2 regions of the Gordonia terrae genome follow, and region 1 is predicted to be linked to the other one. Evidence: predicted binding sites of a transcription regulator. Region 1 holds the regulator's gene; the other holds the start of a gene.

Evidence for each region. The regulator LexA, encoded in region 1, represses DNA repair genes until DNA is damaged. The targets are predictions, from matches to a motif close to CGAACANNTGTTCG.
Region 2: a site for LexA is predicted at 2,614-2,627, ahead of BCM27_RS05945 (HNH endonuclease signature motif containing protein). Genes of this name have one in related genera too.

The regions. Positions count from the first base shown of each region.
Region 1 covers NZ_CP016594.1:2,521,524-2,525,731, forward strand. Annotated here, with positions in the region: gene BCM27_RS11445 (DeoR/GlpR family DNA-binding transcription regulator) at 1-24, opposite strand, end outside; gene BCM27_RS11450 (phosphoenolpyruvate--protein phosphotransferase) at 174-1,883, shown strand; gene lexA (transcriptional repressor LexA) at 1,861-2,565, opposite strand; gene BCM27_RS11460 (LysM peptidoglycan-binding domain-containing protein) at 2,808-3,347, shown strand; gene nrdR (transcriptional regulator NrdR) at 3,447-3,959, shown strand; gene hrpA (ATP-dependent RNA helicase HrpA) at 3,933-4,208, opposite strand, start outside.
Region 2 covers NZ_CP016594.1:1,298,985-1,303,192, forward strand. Annotated here, with positions in the region: gene rplA (50S ribosomal protein L1) at 8-724, shown strand; gene BCM27_RS05945 (HNH endonuclease signature motif containing protein) at 822-2,588, opposite strand; gene BCM27_RS05950 (ABC transporter substrate-binding protein) at 2,830-3,909, opposite strand; gene BCM27_RS05955 (ABC transporter ATP-binding protein) at 3,921-4,208, opposite strand, start outside.

The sequences.
Region 1 (4,208 bases):
CTGTTGTCTCTCCTCGGCGTACACACCGCTCCGATCTCCGGTTCCGACCACCCCGCTTGTTGAGGCGTGTGGGATTGCATGTTGTAGTAATTGTGTTTACGCCTGTTTGTGTTGACAAGTCAAGCACATTTTGTAACGGTGGTCACATCGGTAGTCGAGTGAGAGGCAAGACGATGGCGCAGATCCTGACAGGGACCCCGGTGGTCGGCGGACTGGCCCACGGTCCCGCGCTGTGGCCGGGCGAGCGACCCGATCACACGCCGGAGAAGCTCGGCGTCGGCGTGGAGATCGCCGAGGAGCGTCGTGCCGACGAGGTAACACGCTTCGCCACGGCGGCAGGCGCCGTCGCCTCGCGACTGCGTACGCGCGCCTCCCAGAACACCGGGGTGACCGCGGAGGTGCTCGCGGCGACCGCGGGACTCGCCGAGGACCGGGGGTGGATCGGGGCCGCGAGCGCGCTCATCACCAAGGGCGCCACGGCCGAGGCCGCTGCCGTCGCCGCGACCGATCAGTTCGCGGCGGTGTTCACCAAACTCGGCGGGCTGATGGCCGAGCGGGTCACCGATCTGAACGATGTCCGCGACCGCGTGCTCGCCGAACTGCTCGGTCTACCCGAGCCGGGCCTGCCGACACCGCAGGTGCCCTCGGTGCTGCTCGCCGACGACCTCGCGCCCGCCGACACCGCCGGTCTCGACCCGACGACCACGATCGCGCTCGTCACCCGGCTGGGTGGGCCGACCAGCCACACCGCGATCATCGCCCGGCAACTGGGGATTCCGTGTGTGGTGGCCGTGGCCGATCTCGCCGAGATCACTGCCGGTACAACCATTCTCGTCGATGGGACGACCGGCCGGGTGGAGGTGGAGCCTGACGCGGAGACGGCGCGGGCGCGAGTCGAGGAGGATCGTCGGCACGCCGAGCTCGTCGCCGGGTGGACGGGTCCGGGGCGGACCGCCGACGGCATCGCCGTCTCGGTGCTCGCCAATGTCGCCGACGGATCGTCGGCGCGGGCCGCCGCCGGGCACCCGGTCGAGGGCGTCGGACTCTTCCGCACCGAACTCGCCTTCCTCGAACGTGCCGACGAACCGTCGGTGGACGAACAGGCCGCGATCTACCGGGAGGTCCTCGACGCGTTCGGCGGGCAGAAGGTGGTGATCCGTACCCTCGACGCCGGCTCGGACAAGCCCTTGAGGTTCGTGACCCACCCAGACGAATCCAATCCCGCGCTCGGTGTCCGTGGGGATCGAATCGCCCTGGCGCATCCCGAGATCCGAGCCCACCAGCTCGACGCGATCGCGCACGCCGCGTCGGGTTCCGACGTCGCGCCGTGGGTCATGGCGCCGATGATCGCCTCGCCGTCCGAGGCGCGCGCCTTCGCCGCGGAGGTCCGCGGCCGGGGCCTGGTCGCCGGGGTCATGATCGAGGTGCCCGCGGCCGCCATCCTGGCCGAGGCCGTGCTCGCCGAGGTGGACTTCGTGTCGATCGGCACCAACGATCTGACGCAGTACACGATGGCGGCCGATCGGATGTCGGCCGATCTCGCCGGATTGACCGATCCGTGGCAGCCCGCGGTGCTCAGCCTGATCGCGGGTGTCGCCGCAGCGGGTGTCCGCCAGGGCAAGCCGGTCGGGGTGTGCGGTGAGGCGGCTGCCGATCCGAATCTTGCCTGCGTGCTCGTCGGTCTCGGGGTGACCTCGCTGTCCAGCGCGCCGGCCGCGGCCGCCGCGGTGGGGGCTCGGCTCGGCGAGGTGACCGCACAGGACTGCCGCACCGCCGCCGACGCCGCGCTGGCCACGTCCGACCCCGCCGCGGCGCGGGAAGCTGCCGCGGCGGTGCTCGACCGTTCGGTCGGGGGAGAGGTCAGACTCGCCGCATCACGGTGACGACCTTGCCGAGGATCACGGCGTCGTTGCCCGGGATGGGATCGAACAGCTCGTTGTGCGGCATCAGCCACACATTGGCGCCCTGACGCTTGAAGGTCTTCACGGTGGCCTCGCCGTCTATCATCGCTGCGACGATGTCGCCGTTGTCGGCGACGTTCTGCTGCCGCACGACGACCCAGTCGCCGTCGCAGATGGCGGCGTCGATCATCGACTCGCCCACGACGCGCAGCAAGAAGAGCGAGCCCTCGCCGACCAGCTCGCGAGGAAGCGGGAACACGTCCTCGACCGCCTCCTCGGCCAGGATCGGGCCACCGGCCGCGATCCGGCCGAGGACCGGCACGAAGGTCGGCTCGGGCAGCCGGCCGGCCGACGGGGTCTCCGGCGACGGCGATTCGCTCGGCGCGATGTTGACCGCACGCGGCCGGTTCGCGTCCCGCTTGAGCAGACCCTTGCGCTCGAGGGTCCGCAGCTGGTGGGCGACCGACGATGTCGAGGCCAGGCCGACCTCGTCGCCGATCTCGCGGATGCTCGGCGGGTAACCGCGCTCGCGTACCGAGCGGCGGATCACTTCCAGGACCCCGAGCTGGCGCGGGGTGAGTGAGGCCTCGGCGGCGGCGACGTCGATGGGGGCCTCGTCGTCGGCTCCCCGCGCTCGGCCGCGCCTATCGCCGGTGTCACTCATGTTCGGTTCCTCTCGTCTTCGGAACGTGCTGGTAGATGGCCCGTGGGGATGTTCAGCCGCGTCCGAGCCTAGCGGAGTGCGACCTCCACCTCAAACATTTGTTCGATGTGTCGCGAGACTTTGTCGGTGCGCCGTGCTACAAATTCGAACATCAGTGCATCGAACATCTGATCGAGGTTCGAACACCGAATGCCAGACACCCGAACACCCGACGATCCCGCACCGAACACCCGGAGGGCACCATGCGCACCGCCACTCTCGTCGCTCCCGTCCGTACCGAGCGTCCCGACACCGTCCGGGCGCGCACCGACCGCGCCGACCGCATTCGGACCCGGACCCCGCTGTCCGACGGTTCTCGGCCCGTCGACAACCGGCCGGCAGGCAACCGTCCGGTGGGCGGGTCGCCACTGACGCCACGTGCCGGCGGCACGCACTGTGGCTCGGCGGTGGGTGCCAGGGGCCGCGGGCCGGTCGGTCCGGATGCAGCGGTGTTCCGTCGCCGTCGCCGCACCGCCGTCGCGGTCCTCGCCGGCGTCGGCCTTGCGTTCGTCGTGTGGGTGTTCGGTGTCGTCGGTCAGAACTATTCGGACTCGATGACGCCCGCCGCGGTGAGCGCAGAGGTCGTCCACGTGCGCGCCGGGGATTCCCTCAGCACGATCGCCGGCCGGGTGGCGCCCGAGATGCCCCGCGACATCGTGATCGACGAGATCGTCGCGATGAACGATCTGCCGTCGAGTGCGCTGCAGGTGGGTCAGCCCCTGCTCACCCCCCGGTACCGCTGAGGCCGGGCGGTATCCTCGATGTCACAGGGGCCGGCCGAGAAGCGGCGGGGCGCACGGTTTCGGTGCGTTCCAGCGTCCCGCGACCTGCGTGAGGACACGATGCGCTGCCCCTTCTGCAAGAACGACGACACCAAGGTCATCGACTCGCGTGTCGCAGATGAAGGGCAGGCCATCCGACGGCGTCGCTCGTGTGTGGAGTGCGGACGCCGATTCTCCACGGTGGAGAGCGCCGTGCTCGCCGTGGTCAAACGCAACGGTGTCACCGAGCCGTTCAGTCGCGAGAAGGTCATGCGCGGTGTGCGTCGTGCCTGTCAGGGGCGGCACGTCGCCGAGGACGCACTCGCGCAACTCGCCCAGCAGGTCGAGGACACGGTGCGCGCGAGCGGATCGGCCGAGATCCCCAGCAACGAAGTCGGTCTCGCGATCCTGGGGCCGCTGCGTGATCTCGACGAGGTGGCGTACCTGCGGTTCGCGTCGGTGTACCGGTCGTTCGACTCGGTGGAGGACTTCCAGCGGGAGATCGACGATCTGAAGTCGTCGGCGTCCGGTGGCGGGCGTGTCGAGACCGCCACCACCGATCCCGTCTCAGCCGAGTCGGTCCAGAGCTCGTAGGACGCGCTTCTCCGACACGGGGAACGCGGTACCGAGACGCTCGGCGAACAACCCGACCCGTAGTTCCTCGACGAGCCACTGCGCCTCGTCGTCGACGATCGCCCGTCGGTGCTCAGGGACCTGTTCGAGCCGTTGAGCCCACCGCTCGACGACGCGATCGACGACCGCGACGCCGGCCTTGTCGCGCGCGGCGGACGCGGGCAGCGCCTCGAGACGTGCCCGCGCACCGTCGAGGTACCGCGGCAGGTT
Region 2 (4,208 bases), 1.2 Mb from region 1:
CAGAGCAATGAGCAAGAAGAGCAAGGCCTACGCGGCCGCGGCCGAAAAGGTCGACAAGACCAAGCTGTACAGCCCGCTGGAGGCTGTGGAGCTGGCCAAGGACACGTCGTCGAAGAACACCGACGCGACCGTCGAGGTCGCGATTCGGCTGGGCGTCGACCCCCGTAAGGCAGACCAGATGGTTCGAGGCACCGTCAATCTGCCGCACGGTACGGGTAAGACCGCCCGCGTGATCGTGTTCGCCGCAGGCGACAAGGCCGCCGAGGCCACCGCCGCCGGTGCCGACGAGGTCGGCGCCGAGGATCTGATCGAGCGCATCCAGGGCGGTTGGCTGGACTTCGACGCCGCGATCGCCACCCCGGATCAGATGGCCAAGGTCGGCCGCATCGCGCGTGTCCTCGGACCCCGCGGCCTGATGCCGAACCCGAAGACGGGCACCGTGACCACCGACGTCACCAAGGCCGTCAACGACATCAAGGGCGGCAAGATCAACTTCCGCGTCGACAAGGCTGCGAACCTGCACTTCGTCATCGGCAAGGCGTCGTTCGACCCGGCCAAGCTGGCCGAGAACTACGGCGCTGCGTTCGACGAGATCATGCGCGCCAAGCCGTCGGCTGCCAAGGGCCGCTACATCAAGAAGGTCACCGTCTCCACCACGACGGGCCCGGGCATCCCGGTCGACCCGGCGGTCACCCGCAACTTCGCGGAGGCACCGCAGGCCTGATCTCGCATCAGGCGCACTGACACCCACGAGGGGCCCGGCATCATGCCGGGCCCCTCGTGTTTATTTCTGCGTGGTCCGTTCGCCGTGTTGCGTGAAGTCACGCGTGGTCGGCGAGTACGCGTGCAAGGGCTGCTTCGACTGGGGTCAGGGGCTGGGTGATGAGGTGCTCCGGCAGTGCCGGTGGGTGGATGAGTTGTCGGTAGGCGAGTTCGAGGCGTCGGCCGCGGTCGCCATAGCCGACGGCGTCGGGGCGCGACGGGTTTGGGCGCGACGGGTCGCCGGGCCCCTTGCTCCCTGAGGAGCGCCCGAAGCTTTCGGAGGGCGCGTCAGCCCAGCTCCCTGAGGAGCGCCCGGAGCTTGCGGAGGGCGCGTCACGAAGGGTCCGGCGACCGAGTCTGCGAAACCCTCGGGTGGTCGGTCCGTGGATCTCGGCGCGTATGTCGCATAGGTGTTCGGCGAACCGCCGGGGTATGTCGGGCCGGCGGTTGATGTGTTCGGGGTTGGGTGGTGCGCCGGGTTCGGCGTTGAGTCGCCAGATGCAGCGGCCTTCGTCGGGTCCGGACCGTTCGATTCGGGTGGTGTATTGCCCGGGTGCGTCACCGACCATGCGGTTGTGGCGGGGGCAGGCGGGTGCGAGGTCGTCGATGTCGGTGAGACCGCCCTCGGCCCAGTCCTTGTGGGCGTGATGGAGTTCGACCTGGGTGGCGGGCTGGTCGCATCCGGGTGCGGAACAGACTTCACCGTCGGGGCGGGCGAAGGAGACGAGGCGTTGTTCGCGGGTGGCGAGGCGTTTGCCGCGTCCGAAGTACAGCGGGACGGCGGTGGCGTCCTTCAATACTGCCAACCATGGTTGAAAGCCGCCGGCCATCGCGACCAGGTCGGGGATGGGCAGCAGGGTGCCGGTGGCGGTGGTGGCGAGCCCGGCTTCGCGGATCAGGTCGGAGAGGTCGGCTTTGATGATCAGTTGCACGGGCAGCCCGCGGTGCGACTTTCCGAGTGCGCCGGCGGCGAAACCCGCGGCCAGGGCGGCATCGAGCGCATCGTGATTGGTCTGCGCGAGGGTGCGCCCATCACGATCGGCCGCGAGCGCCACGGCGTCGGGATCGACAGCTCCCGCCGGCCCGCGGGGCGAATCCGGGTCGTCTAGGTTGTTGAGTCCCGGCTTGCCCCAAACGGCGAACATCATCGTCAGCCGGGCGGCGAGTTCGGGGGTGAGGGTGCCGGAGATGGTGGCGGTGCCGTCGGCGCGTTGGCGTCCGATCCACAGGTTGCGGCGCCGTTTCCGGTCGGTGTCGTGGGCCAGGGTGCCGTCGGGGTCGAGGTGGGCGAGCAACCGCGCACCGAGTTGCGTGATGTCGGCAGGCGTGTGGTCGGCGGCGATCTCGGCCATCTGACGCTCGGCAGCGACTTTCACATCATGCTCGACGGCGTGGGGGATCTGGTCGAGGACATCGAGGGCGGCCTGCACGTGTGCAGAGCCAACCGCTCCCGCAGCGAACGCCTCAGCGAGGCAGGGGTATTCGGGTGGGAGGACCTCGCCGCCGAGGCTGGTCCGGTGGGCGGTGGCGTCCATCTGCTTACGACGCCGCACAGGGTTGGAGACTCGCAGCCGGTGGGTCATGAACTGCATGAGCGTTCGGCAGCCGGTCTTGCGGGGGAGGTCGCGGGCCTCGGCCTGATCGATCTGCCGGTCACCGGCGACGGTCAGTCGCGCGATGGCGCGTTCGGTCTCGGCTGCCACGTCAGTCAACTCGGCGTCGGTACATGGCGCCAGGTCCACGGTCTGCAGTTCGTCGAGGATCGCATGCAACTCGGTGACGAGTTCGACGGCTCGCGGTTTCGGCGTGGCTGATTCGTCAGACATGGCCACCCCCCGAGAACCGTTGCTGCGAATGTACGTTCGAGTGTACACCGACACGGCTACATCGCAACCTCTAAAGCTCTGTTGTGCAACGGTATTCGTCGGACAAGAGTTGTCGGTGCCTCATGGTAGGGGTACGAATCCAGTCAGGTGTTGCGAACTTCGACGGTGGGCGCACTGGATCCCCCAGGGGCGGCGGCACGACAATCGCCGCCGCCCGCGTGCTCTACGAGCGTTCGGCGACTCACTGCAGCCAGTTGTTGCCCCCGAGGTCCAGCTGCGCGACGTCGAGGCTCGGGGTGATTCCGGATTCCGGTGCGAGGCCGTGGTTCTCGAGGACGTTGCGCATGATCTCGGCGGCGTCGATGTTCAGCGGGCTCGACACCCACATCGCGTACGGCAGGTTCACGAATCGGTTCTCGCGTACCGCCTTGAGATTGCGGCTGGCCGGGTTGGACCGCAGCGCGGCGATCTTCTCTTCGACCGTCTGACCGGGGTAGTCCACGAACACGATGACGTCGGGGTCCGCGGTGGTGAGCCGTTCCCAGCTGACGGCGGTCCACGTGTCGTCGATGTCCTCGGTCGCGTTGCGGGCGCCCGCGGCGTCGATGATGCCCTGCGGGCCGCCGTAGGACCCGGAGGAGAAGATGGTGTCGGAGACGCTGTCGAAGACGAAGACCGTGGGCTTGTCGGCGGGTTGCGGTGCGGCGCGGAGCTTCTCGAGGCGGTCGGCGACCTCGTCGGCCGCGGCGGCGCCCTGGTCCGGGTTGCCGGTGATGGTGCCGATGTTGCGCAGGTCGGTGTCGAGCGCGACCCATGGGTCCATGGTGCCGCGCTGCGCCTCACCCTCGACCTGCCGGCACGCCTCGGACAGCTGGTAGACGTCGATGCCGTGGGATGCGAGGATCTCCGGCGTGATCCCGCGGGACTCGCTCATGCCGTAGTTGTATCCGGCATAGAGCACCTGGGGCTTCGCGGCGACGATGTTCTCGAGCGTGGGACGCTCGGCCGCGACCTCGTTCAGGGTGTCCACCTGAGGTCCGTACTCGAGCCGGAGAACATCTTTGTCGCGGGCGAGCGCACTGACCGCCACCATGTTGTCGCGGGCGCCCGCCGCCAGGGCGATCGCGATCATGCCACCGTCGTTGACGAACAGCCGGTCGAGCGGCTGGGGGAAATCGACGTCGGCTCCGCAATTGGCCACCGTCACAGTGTCTTCGGTGGCCGCGGTGCTGTCGGTCGAGCATGCGGCAACCGCGCCAAGGGTCAGTGCGGCGACCAGGACGGCGGCGGTCGGGTGGACTCGGGAGGTGCGCGTACTCAAGGGATGTCCTCTCACAGGGTGTCTGTCGTCAGAGCTCGGGGAGCAGAAGTGTTGGGGGAGTTCAGCAGGAGGTGTGGCAGGCCCGTCGCCGGGTGGGTGACAACGGTCCCGGACACCTCGAAGACGGCCGCCAGCAGATCCGGCGTCAGCACGTCGACGGGTCGGCCCTGGGCGACCACGCCGCCGTCGGACACCACTGCGACACAATCGAAGTGGCGCAGGACGAGGTCGAGGTCGTGCATCGCTGCCAGCACGGTGGCGTCGAGTTCGTCGAGGATCTTCATCAGCCGCAGGCGCCA